DNA from 2 places in the Pseudarthrobacter sp. HLT1-3 genome. Region 2 is predicted to be linked to the other one. Evidence: riboswitches for the same ligand, from Rfam matches in the RefSeq annotation. Region 2 holds a riboswitch; the other holds the start of a gene.
What was found. Region 2 has a riboswitch for cyclic di-AMP ahead of AC50X9_RS20485 (M23 family metallopeptidase). Riboswitches for the same ligand answer to the same signal wherever they lie in the genome.
Positions count from the first base shown of each region.

Region 1: another riboswitch for cyclic di-AMP. It lies ahead of AC50X9_RS12095 (aggregation-promoting factor C-terminal-like domain-containing protein); the one in region 2 lies ahead of AC50X9_RS20485 (M23 family metallopeptidase).

Region 1 is NZ_JBWZCJ010000012.1:79,456-84,697, reverse strand. It holds gene AC50X9_RS12115 (nucleoside deaminase) at 1-244, opposite strand, end outside; gene AC50X9_RS12110 (phosphatase PAP2 family protein) at 316-1,158, shown strand; gene upp (uracil phosphoribosyltransferase) at 1,171-1,806, shown strand; gene AC50X9_RS12100 (glyoxalase superfamily protein) at 1,900-2,277, shown strand; gene AC50X9_RS12095 (aggregation-promoting factor C-terminal-like domain-containing protein) at 2,291-3,067, opposite strand; cyclic di-AMP (ydaO/yuaA leader) riboswitch at 3,066-3,224, opposite strand; gene AC50X9_RS12090 (sensor histidine kinase) at 3,329-4,963, opposite strand; gene AC50X9_RS12085 (response regulator transcription factor) at 4,967-5,242, opposite strand, start outside.
Region 2 is NZ_JBWZCJ010000041.1:12,776-18,017, reverse strand. It holds gene AC50X9_RS20490 (M20/M25/M40 family metallo-hydrolase) at 290-1,153, shown strand; cyclic di-AMP (ydaO/yuaA leader) riboswitch at 1,697-1,872, shown strand; gene AC50X9_RS20485 (M23 family metallopeptidase) at 2,358-2,678, shown strand; gene AC50X9_RS20480 (cupredoxin domain-containing protein) at 2,992-3,423, opposite strand; gene AC50X9_RS20475 (hypothetical protein) at 3,474-4,115, opposite strand; gene AC50X9_RS20470 (sortase domain-containing protein) at 4,162-4,617, opposite strand; gene AC50X9_RS20465 (hypothetical protein) at 4,867-5,242, opposite strand, start outside.

The DNA of each region.
Region 1 (5,242 bases), on a different contig from region 2:
CGGCCATTCCGCCCTGCGCGCTGCGTTCCTGCAGCCGGGCGGCCGCCGCGCGGATGGCCACCATCTCAGCGTGTGCCGTCGGATCCCCGAGCGCCTCGCGTTCGTTGCGTCCGCTGCCGAGCACGGTGCCGTCCGGACCGATGACGACGGCGCCGATCGGCACGTCGGCCGTGGCCAGCGCGGCACGCGCCTCGGTGAGGGCAAGGCCCATCCATTCGGCATGGCGGGGCTCGGGGCAAGTCATGGCTCAATGATAGTTTCGATGCTAAGCAAGCTGTGCAGCCCGGCTGCCAGCACCAACATTCGGGAGCAACCGTGAACAACGGGACAGTGGGCTGGATAACGCACCGTTGGGGCAAGTGGGTGGTGCCGTATGCGGCGCTGTGGGCCACGATGCTCGTGGGCGGCGCGGTGGTGCTGATGCTGGCGCTGGTAAGTGCCGAGGTCTATAACGACGTCGTGGACGAGGCCGGCCTGGCCAGCCTGGACAAGCCCACCCTGGGGTTTATGGAACAGCTCCGCAGCCCCGGCCTGGACGCGTTCGTCACGGGTTTCACCAACATCGGGGGCGGGATTGGGATGCCCATCCTGGGCAGTCTCCTGACCGCGTGGCTGATCTGGACCAGCCGGACCTGGCGGCCGCTGATCCTGATCGGCGGTGCCGCGGCGGTCTCCGTGACCGCGACGTCCGTGGGCAAGACGCTGATCGGCCGGACCCGTCCGGACCACGCCGACGCCGTCCCGCCCTACGAAAGTTCGCCGTCGTTCCCTAGCGGCCACACGCTCAACACCACGGTGGTAATCGGACTTGTGGTGTACCTCGCCTGTCTGCAGATTGAACACACCCTGGCCCGTGTCGGCCTGATCGCGGCGGGGGCGGCCTTCATCTTCGCAATGGGCATGAGCAGGGTCTATTTGGGCCACCACTGGATGACCGATGTGATCATCGGATGGGTGCTGGGGCTGGCCTGGGTCGGGATCGTGATCATGGCCCACCGGTTCTTCCACGCCCTGCGGCACCGCGAGGACGCCGGACCCGCCCCGACTTTTGACAACTCTGTCCACCTGCGCGACGGCGCCGCCGGCAGCGGTTCTCCAGAGGAAGCGAACGACGTCGGCGCCCGCGGCCCCACGGGCGGGCCCCCGTCCGCCGGGTGATAGTTTTGACCCATGCGCACTCTCGTTGTGGACCACCCGCTGGTCGCCCATAAGCTCACCGTTCTACGGGACAAGAACACCCCCTCCCCGGTTTTCCGCCAGCTCACCGAGGAACTTGTGACGCTCCTGGCGTATGAGGCAACCCGCGAAGTCCGCACCGAACCGGTGACCATCGAGACCCCGGTCAGCACGACCATCGGCACCGCGTTCACCAAGCCCACGCCGCTGGTCGTCCCCATCCTGCGCGCCGGGCTCGGCATGCTCGAGGGCATGACCAAGCTGGTCCCCACGGCCGAGGTCGGCTTCCTGGGGATGGCCCGCGACGAAGAGACCCTGGATATCATCACGTATGCCGAGCGGCTCCCCGAGGACCTCACCGACCGGCAGATCTTCGTCCTGGACCCCATGCTTGCCACCGGCGGCACGCTGCGCGAGGCCATCAAGTTCCTCTTCAAGCGCGGCGCCTCCGACGTCACCTGCATCTGCCTGCTCGCGGCCCCGGAAGGCCTGGCAAAGCTGGAGGAAGAGCTCTCCGACGCCAACGTGACGATCGTGCTCGCCTCGATCGATGAGAAGCTCAACGAAAAGTCCTACATCGTCCCGGGCCTGGGCGATGCCGGCGACCGCCTCTACGGCGTGGCCGGCTAAGCCAGCCGCCCGACGCGAACCTGCCCGCGGCGGGTTCCACGGGCTTGAGATTTCCCTTTCCCGGCGAGACCCTGCGGGACTAGCCTGAGCGTCATGGACTGGAAACTCGAACTCGTCTTTGTCCCGGTGTCCGATGTGGACCGCGCCAAGGATTTCTACGTCAACAAGGTGGGCTTCAACGCCGACTATGACGAGCGGCCGATGGACGGCATCCGCTTCGTCCAGCTGACCCCGCCCGGCTCAGCCTGCTCGATCGCCATCGGCGAGGGCCTCAATGATGCGCCGCCGGGCACCGCCCCCAGCCTGCAGCTGGTGGTCAGCGACATCGCGGCAGCCCACCAACAGCTCAAGGACAACGGTGTGGAGGTCAGCGGCATCGACGTCCAGGACTGGGGGCACTTCGTTTATTTCGCCGATCCCGACGGCAACAAGTGGGCAGTGCAGTACATCCCCAACCGCCCGGGCGGCTGATCCGCAGCGCTGCTTAGTACCAGTTGTTGGCGTAGTGGAAGTTCAGGGCCCCGCATGGGGAGCCGTAGCGATCCTGCACGTACTGCAGGCCCCAGTTGATCTGCGTGCGGTAGTTGGTCCGGTAGTCCGCCCCGGCGCTGGCCATCTTCTCGGCGGGCAGGGACTGGACCACGCCGTAGGCGCCGCTGCTCGGGTTGGTGGCAGTGGTCTCCCAGTCCGACTCCTTGGTCCAGAGCTTCATCAGGCAGGGCATCTGGCTGGCGGCCCAGCCGTAGGAACCCAGCTGGCTGGCCGCGTAAGCCTGGGCTCCGGCAGGGTCATTGACGGCGACAGGAGCAGGAGCTGGTGCGGGTGCGGGCTCCGGAGCCGGAGCGGCGGCCGGAGCCGGTGCAGGGGCCGGTGCAGCTGCCGGGGCGGGTACTTCAGCTTGCTGAACCGGCGCTGCCGGGGCGGCGGCGGTTCCGGTCGGGATTACGGCCTGGTTGGCAACCCGGACGCGTTCAAAATCGAGGTGCGTCAACGGATCCGCCGTCGTGGCTGGTTGCGTGGAACTGCCCGCGCTGGTGTTGCGGGCGCCGGTCTCGGACGCCTGGCCTGCGGCGCCGGCCCCCACGAGGACCGCGCAGGCCGCAACCACAACCGCCGCCCGGCGGCCGGTGGAGCCGACATTGCCGGCAATCCGGGACAGGGCCGACGCGGGCTTGGCTGGTTCCGCGCGGTGGCTCGCCGGTTTGGAGCGGGTGGTGTTCTCGGCGCCGTCAGGGCGCGGTTGTGCGTTGAAGTCGGTCATAATCGCCTCTCAACGCCTGCGGAGTTAGCTGTCGGGTTCGGGTGAGGTCACCCGGCCGCACGGAATTTCACGTGTCGGCTTCACCCCAAGGGCGGAAGATGCAAATGCCCGGGAACTCTGGGTCCCCCGCCTCTGCCTGGTCCAGCGGAATCCGGTAGGCGGCAGAGCTTGGCGTGCGCCCGGATATGCGGCCCTAGTGATGGCCGCACCCTAAAAACCGTACAGGACCTGGGCGGCTAAGTCACATTTCAATAACGGAGATCACGACGGCGGCGTGGCGTCTTGCGCCCCTGCCGCTGTCCGGCTAGCCGCAGGCGTCGGGGGAGTTGCCGGCAGCCGCACAGTGAATTCCGTCCGTCCGGGCCGCGACGCGACGCTGACAGTTCCGCCATGGGCCGCAATGATTGACTGCACGATGGACAGGCCCAGCCCGCTGGTTCCCTCGGCGGCCGCGCTGGTGAGAGCGGCGGCGGCCCCGGAAGCAGAAGGCAGACGCGGGGGGTGAAGCGGAGGGTGCGGAAAGGGCCGCCGCCCGTGTGCCGCCGCCGCAACGGGCACCGGATTCTTCCGGGAAGCGTCAGCGCGCGTAAAACGCGCAAAGACCCGGTCCACAAATTCCGGGGCGATTCCGGGCCCGTTGTCCGTCACTGTCACCACGGCACTACCGTCCGGGGTGAGCTTCACGCCGGTCACGACCGTTGTGCCGGGACCGGTGTGCTTCCGCGCGTTGGAGAGCAGGTTGGCCAACACCTGGTGCAGCTGGGTCGCGTCGCCCCGGACCACCACCGGCTCCTCCGGGAGCTCCAGCTGCCAGACCCGGTCAGGGGCCATGACCTTCTCATCACTCACTGTTTCGATGGCCAGCTGGGTCAGGTCCACCTCGCTGAGCTTGAGCGGCTGGCCCTCATCCAGCCGCGCGAGCAGGAGCAGGTCCTCCACCAGGGTGGTCATCCGTTCGGACTGGCTTTGCACCCGGGCGAGGGACTTCTCGCCGTCGGGCGTGAAGTGTTCGGTCATCCGCATCAGCTCGGTGTAGCCGCGGATGGCGGTCAAGGGCGTGCGCAGCTCATGCGAGGCGTCCGCCACGAACTGGCGGACTTTCATCTCGCTGTTCTGCCGGGCCTCCAGCGCGTTGGAGACGTTGTCCAGCATCAGGTTCAAGGCATGGCCGACGCTGCCCACCTCGGTTCCGGGATGCGCCGCGGACGCCGGAACCCGCATGGCCAGTCCCACCTCGCCGGCATCAAGCGGCAGCCGGGACACCTGGGTCGCAACCTCGGACAGCTGGTCCAGCGGCTTCATGGTCCGGCGGATCAGCGCAGTGCCGGCCAGACCGATCACGACGAGGCCGCCTGCAGAAACAAGCACCATGGTCCAGACCAGGGAGGCCAGCGTGTTTTGTTTTTCTGCGAGCGGCAGCCCGGTGACAATTACGTCGCCGTTTGGTGACTCGGCTGCAACCAGCCGGTAGGCTCCGGCGGAAAGGGTCCGGTCCACCGGATCGCTGCGGGGGCTGAGTCCAAGGAGAACCTCGTCGTCTTCCTCGGTAAGGGACTTCCGGGTGGCGTCCTCGCCCAGGAAACCCGCGCTGCGGACTGAATCTTCATCGATCCGGGCATTCAGGGTGCCGATTCCCTGGCCCCGCGCTTCAAGAGGATCTGTGCGGCCGCCGGCGCGGCCAAAATCGCGGGCACGGTCCTCTGCCTGCTGCAACTGCTTGTCGAGCTGCCTGGTCAGGAAGAGGTCCATCGAGGCATAACTGACGACGCCGACGGCACCGCAGATCGCCACGAGCAGGGCCATGGCGACCAGGACCAGCCGGGTGCGCAGGTGCCAGGTGGAGGGGTTGCGCCAGATGAACCCGGAGGGGCGAATCTGGCCGAAGCGTTCGGGCACGGATCAGTCCGCCGGCTTCAGGACATAGCCCGCGCCGCGCACGGTGTGGATCATGGGCGGGTGGTTGGCATCGACCTTCTTGCGGAGGTAGGAGATGTAGAGCTCCACGATGTTTGCCTGCCCGCCAAAGTCGTAGTCCCAGACCCGGTCCAGGATTTGGGCCTTGCTGACAACGCGTTTCGGGTTCTCCATCAGGTAGCGCAGCAGCTCGAACTGGGTGGCCGTGAGATGGAGTTCTTCACCGGCGCGCCGGACTTCCCTGGTGTCGATGTTCAGGAT
Region 2 (5,242 bases):
AATTTCCTGTGCGTATCGGTTGCCGGGTAACCAACTGATGGCTCAAGGACTATCTTCGAAGCATGCGGGTAGCCCAATGGTGAACAGGCCGGGAAGAGCCGTGACTGCGGCGGCGGCCGTTCTGGTTGCGGTGAGTCTTTTGATTGCGGGATGTACTGCTCCGAACCCGGACTTCGTGAGTCCGCTGCCCGGTGCGGTGAGTCCTCGACCGGATACTGTGGGTCCGCAGCCGGACACCGCAGGCGATGTGGACGCACGCCGGGTCCTTGCCTCATTCAAGGCCCGTGGCATGACGGAGCACCTTGCGGCGCTTCAGCGTGCCGCTGATGGTAATGAAGGAAACCGCGTATCCGGCACTTCCGGTTACGAGGATTCCGCCCGCTACATCGAGGAGCAGTTGCGCGCTGCCGGCTATTCGCCTGTCCGGCAGACCTTCACCTACCGGCGAGATGGCGAGCGGGTGGAGTCCTTCAATATCCTCGCCGACACGGAGGGCAGTGCCGAGAACACCATTGTCGTGGGTGGCCATCTGGACTCCGTGCGGGAAGGGCCGGGAATCAATGACAACGCCAGCGGGGTGGCGGCCGTCCTCGAAACCGCCCGGTGGATGAAGGAGACCGGGATCAAACCGGCCAACAGGGTCCGGTTCGCGTTCTGGGCCGCCGAAGAGGACGACTTCGATGGTTCCCGGCATTACGTCGACCAGATGAGCGCGTCCGAGATCCGCCGGACGGCGATGTACCTGAATGTGGACACAGTGGCCTCACCGAACGGCGTGCGGTCCATCCATGACGGGGACGGTTCGGATTTCGGGCACGCCGGCCCAGACGGGTCACGAGAGATAGAAGAGCTCTTCTTCCGCTACTTCCAGGAGAACTCGCTGCCCGCCGAGACTACGGTTTTTGACGGCGGTTCGGACTACGAACCATTCCTGAAGGCCGGCATTCCGGGTGGAGGGTTGTTCACTGGCGATGTGGAACGAAAGACCGGCGCCCAAGCGCAGAGGTACGGTGGACAGACTGGTAAAAACCTCGATTCCTGCTACCACGAGGCCTGCGACACCGTGGAAAACATCAACCCGGACCTGCTCCGGGAAATGTCGGGAGCCCTTGCCTACGCGACCGCAGCGTTCGCCACGGCTCGGTGGCCCTAAGCGGTGAGTCGTAGGGGATGGCTTGTCAGACGAAGTAAAAGACAATGACTGCATTCGCAGGATTCGCCGCCCCACCAAAACTTCGTGAAATACACGAGAGCCCCTACCGCCTTGACCCCGCGGCCTCATCGCGACGGCGGGTCCTCCTCTTCGGCTACCGAATTGAGGCGCTGACCCCAGTATCGCCAGAAGTCTCCCCAATTCATGAAAGACGTAATTCCGGTCAGAACTTAGAGGTCCACGAGTACGCCATCTCGGCCGTGGCCAGCAGCGCGGCTGAGTCTGTTCAGGCCCGGGCCAGACCGTCCAGGGATTTGAAGTGGCCCTGGGCGAGGGTAATGGCCACCAGCTCCACGTACGCGGTCCGTTACGTTATTCGAGGCCGGCCAGATTTTCGAGTTTGCGCCTTCCGAGGAGACCTGCGCCTGCGGTAGTCGGCCCGGTCTAATATAACGAATTTGTAACAAATGCGAACCGTTCGCTACGCTTGGATGACACACACCCTCAACTCGGGTATGGATGCGACCGCTTCGCCCCGCCGGCGGTCAGTGACCTTCGATCTCTTTCAAGGCGGGGGCGGAGGACCCACTTACGGTGTGCCATGGTGCGCCTTGGGGTGAAGCCGACCCGTGACCGCGCGTTGAACGCGCCCCGCAGGGCCGCCGGACAGTCCACTCGTCCGAATCCGACAGCTAACTTCGCCGGCCTCGAGAGGACCACTATTTTGCCTGCCCAGCACAGCCACGGCCGCCGCCGTGCCCTTCCCGTCTCTAAACCCCGCCGCAGTCCGGTTTTCCAGGAGCCGATATTCCGGCTCCGCAGCCAACTAGGGGTCGCGGCCGCCGTGACGGGGATGCTTGCCCTCACTGCACTTTCGGCCGCCCAGGCGGATCCGGGCTCCCCTTCCGCTTCCCAGGACCGGGCCGCCGCAACCGCGGCTCCCGCCGTGGAAGCCGCCGTCTCGGCATCGCCCGGCGCGGTCCTGACCTTCGACAGGCCGGCAGTGACCTCCCAGCCCGCTCCTGCACCGACTCCGCGGGAACAGGCCGCGGGAACAATCCCGGCTCCTGTAGCCCCTGCGGCCGCAACCGTGGACGCTGTCCCAACGGCAGGGTCGAAGGGATTACGAGCCCCGCTGACATCGATGAATGTCAGTTCAACGTTTGGGTTCAGGGTCAGCCCCATCACCGGGGCAGCCGGCGAAATGCACACTGGTATCGACCTGACCGGAGCGTGCGCGACGGCGGTTTTCGCTGCCGGCGCCGGTACGGTCACCGAGGCCGGCTGGAGCCCGTATGGCGGAGGAAACCGGATTGTCGTCGATCACGGCAACGGCATGAAAACCACCTATAACCACTTGGCCAGCATCGGCGTTTCCGTCGGGCAAGTCCTGGCGCAGGGGCAGCAGATCGCAGGGGTCGGTACGACAGGTGCCTCTACCGGCTGCCATCTCCATTTCGAGGTCATGGCCAATGGCCAGACCGTCGACCCGGCATCCTTCATCGCCCAAACTCCAAGGCGATAGACCGAAGACTCGGCCGACAACCGCCACGGTGGAAGGCCCCGGAAAATAGACGAGGCTGCCGCGGCCAAGGAACCAAACGCAAAGGCATCAGTGCCGCTGACAGCGGCAATATGCTCGGGGTCTCCCGCGCCAGGGTCTACCGGTACCTTCTCTAGACAGCACGGAGAGCGGTCCTGGCCCTCGAACGAGGACATCGAAGAGGCCCGGGCGACTCCCGTTCGCGAATGTCCGGCATGTCCCTCAGGCGCGTACCGTCCGGGCCGAGTGGGCACTGGGCACCGTTCAGGCTGTCGGACGGGATCTCTGGTGGCTGCTATTTCACCGTGAGGGTGCCTTTCATGTTGCCGTGGAAGATGCAGTGGTAGGGGTAGGTCCCTGGTTCGGTTGGGGCGGTGAAGGTGTCGGTGCCGACTTTGATGGTGGCGTCGAACGCGTTGGCGGTGTCCGCGGTGATCGTGTGCGCTTCGATGTCTTCGTTGGTGACACTGATTGTCGCTCCGGGACTCACGGTTTCCGCGCCCTGGTATTTGAAGCCCTTGATCACTATTTCTGCCGGGGCCGCCGTGGATGATAGGCCCGGGCTGGAGGTTGGGGCAGTGGTGGCTGGAACTGATGTTGGCTGTGCGGTTGGCGCTGATGCCGTGCCGGACCCCGCCATGCCGGGGTTCCCGCAGCCGGAGAGGGCGAACAAGGCCATTGCTGCCGCGAGTCCGAGTGTCCACGTCGTTCTGATGTTTGTCTTCATGTTGAAACCTTTCGTGGAGCCCGGCTGTGATGGCGTGCTGAGGAGGTGAGTCAGGGGTGTTCGATCCAGCAGGCCAGGATGGTGGTGGAGAGCTGGTAGGCCAGGGCGTTCCTGCTGATGCTCTCCGGTCCCAAAACGGGGGGTAGGCCGGTGGCGTCCACGTGCAGAACGAAGTTGTCTTTTTGGAACACGGCTGAACCGTCGGCGGTTTCGTAGGCAGGGAAGCCCAGGTTCGCGAGGCCTTCGATGGGTTTGGCGTCTTTCGCGAGGGCCTGCATGGCGTCGAAGTATGTCAGTGCGGAGGCCTGGTCCTTCGCCTCTTGGACGGAAATTTCCAGTGCTCCTTCGGCCAGGTGGTAGGTGCAGGTGAAGGTATTCTCGGCCCAGTCGTTGACGGTATGCGGGGCTGCGTCCAGGTCCAGGATGGATGTGAGCCTGTCCATCGGCTGGTCCCCGCATACCATCAGGGCAGCGGCGCTGGGACCGTCCGCCGTCGCACCCGGCGACGCCGATGCCGATGCCTGACTGTGGTCCCCGCCGCCGTGGCTGCCGGTGTGACCGGTCTCAGATGGAGCTGCGGGTGGGCTCGCCGGGGCGTTCGATGGCACGGACACGGCCGCGGACGCGGCGCAGCCGGAGAGCAGCAGTGCGGACAGGGCCAAGGAGACCACTAATGGCTTGCGGTGTTTCACAGCTCTTCCATCCTGGCCGCCGCACTTTCCGGGCCAGCGGCCGTTGTCAGGCTTTGAGTTTGGCGTAGATGACGTAGTTGTCGTCGAAGAGCCCGGTGGCGGGGTCGTAGCCGTCGCAGGTGATGAGCCGGAGCTCAGCTCCGGGGGTGTTTCCGTAGACTTCGAGGGTGGGGAACTGGTTTTTGCTGTAGAGGGCGCCGCGGTCAACGGTGAACACGGCGGTGCTGCCGTCGGTTCGGGAGACGTTGATTTCAGCGCCTGGGGCGAGGTTACGCAGGTCCGCGAAGACGCCTCTGGCACCCCCGAGTGCGTTCACGTGGCCCAGCATCACGGAGGGGCCGCGTTCCCCGGGGGCGGGGGAACCGATATACCAGCTGGCGGGTGCGCCGCTGCCGGTGCCCGGTACCTCGAGGGACCCGTTCTCCCGTAACCCCAGGTGGAGCAGATCGGTTCGGACTCCGATAGAGGGAATCGCCAGGGTGACGGGCGCGGAAGCGCCCATCACCGGTGGAAGCTGCTGCGTGGCCGGGGCCGCCGTGGGGCCAGCGGCCGGAGCCGCTGGAGTCCCGGGGGCTACCGCAGCCGGGACGGACGCCGAAGGTGGGGACCCGGCGTCCGGCGTTCCACTGTTCCCTGCGGCGCAGCCACTCACACTTAGGAGGAGCAGAACCCCGGCCGCCGTGGCGGCCCGGAGGCCCCCGCAGCGGCCGGAATTCCTGATTGTCACAGTAGTGATCCGTTAAGCCGGTGCTTAGGCTGCTGCGCCGGCGGTGCGGCGGCGGACAACGTATGCTCCACCGGCGAGGGCGATCAGGGCCAGGCCGCCACCGACAGCGAGGGCGCCGGTGTCGGTGCCGGTTTCCTGGGTGACGCCTGTGTCAGCGCCGCCTGCAGGCATCTTCATCTGCCCGGCCTTCAAGGTCCCGCACAGGGCGGGGGAGGTGGCGGCCAGCGGAAGCGTCGGGGCCAGGTCGCTCTTGGCGGCCTGGCCTGCCGCGCTGAGGGTGGCGGGGTCAAGGCCGTGGACGACGACTACAGCGGTGCCGGCCTTAAGGGCTGCCTTGGTTTCGGCGTTCAGCTCGAACGTGCGGTCAACGGTGTAAGCAGCACCCTGGCCGCCGACCTTG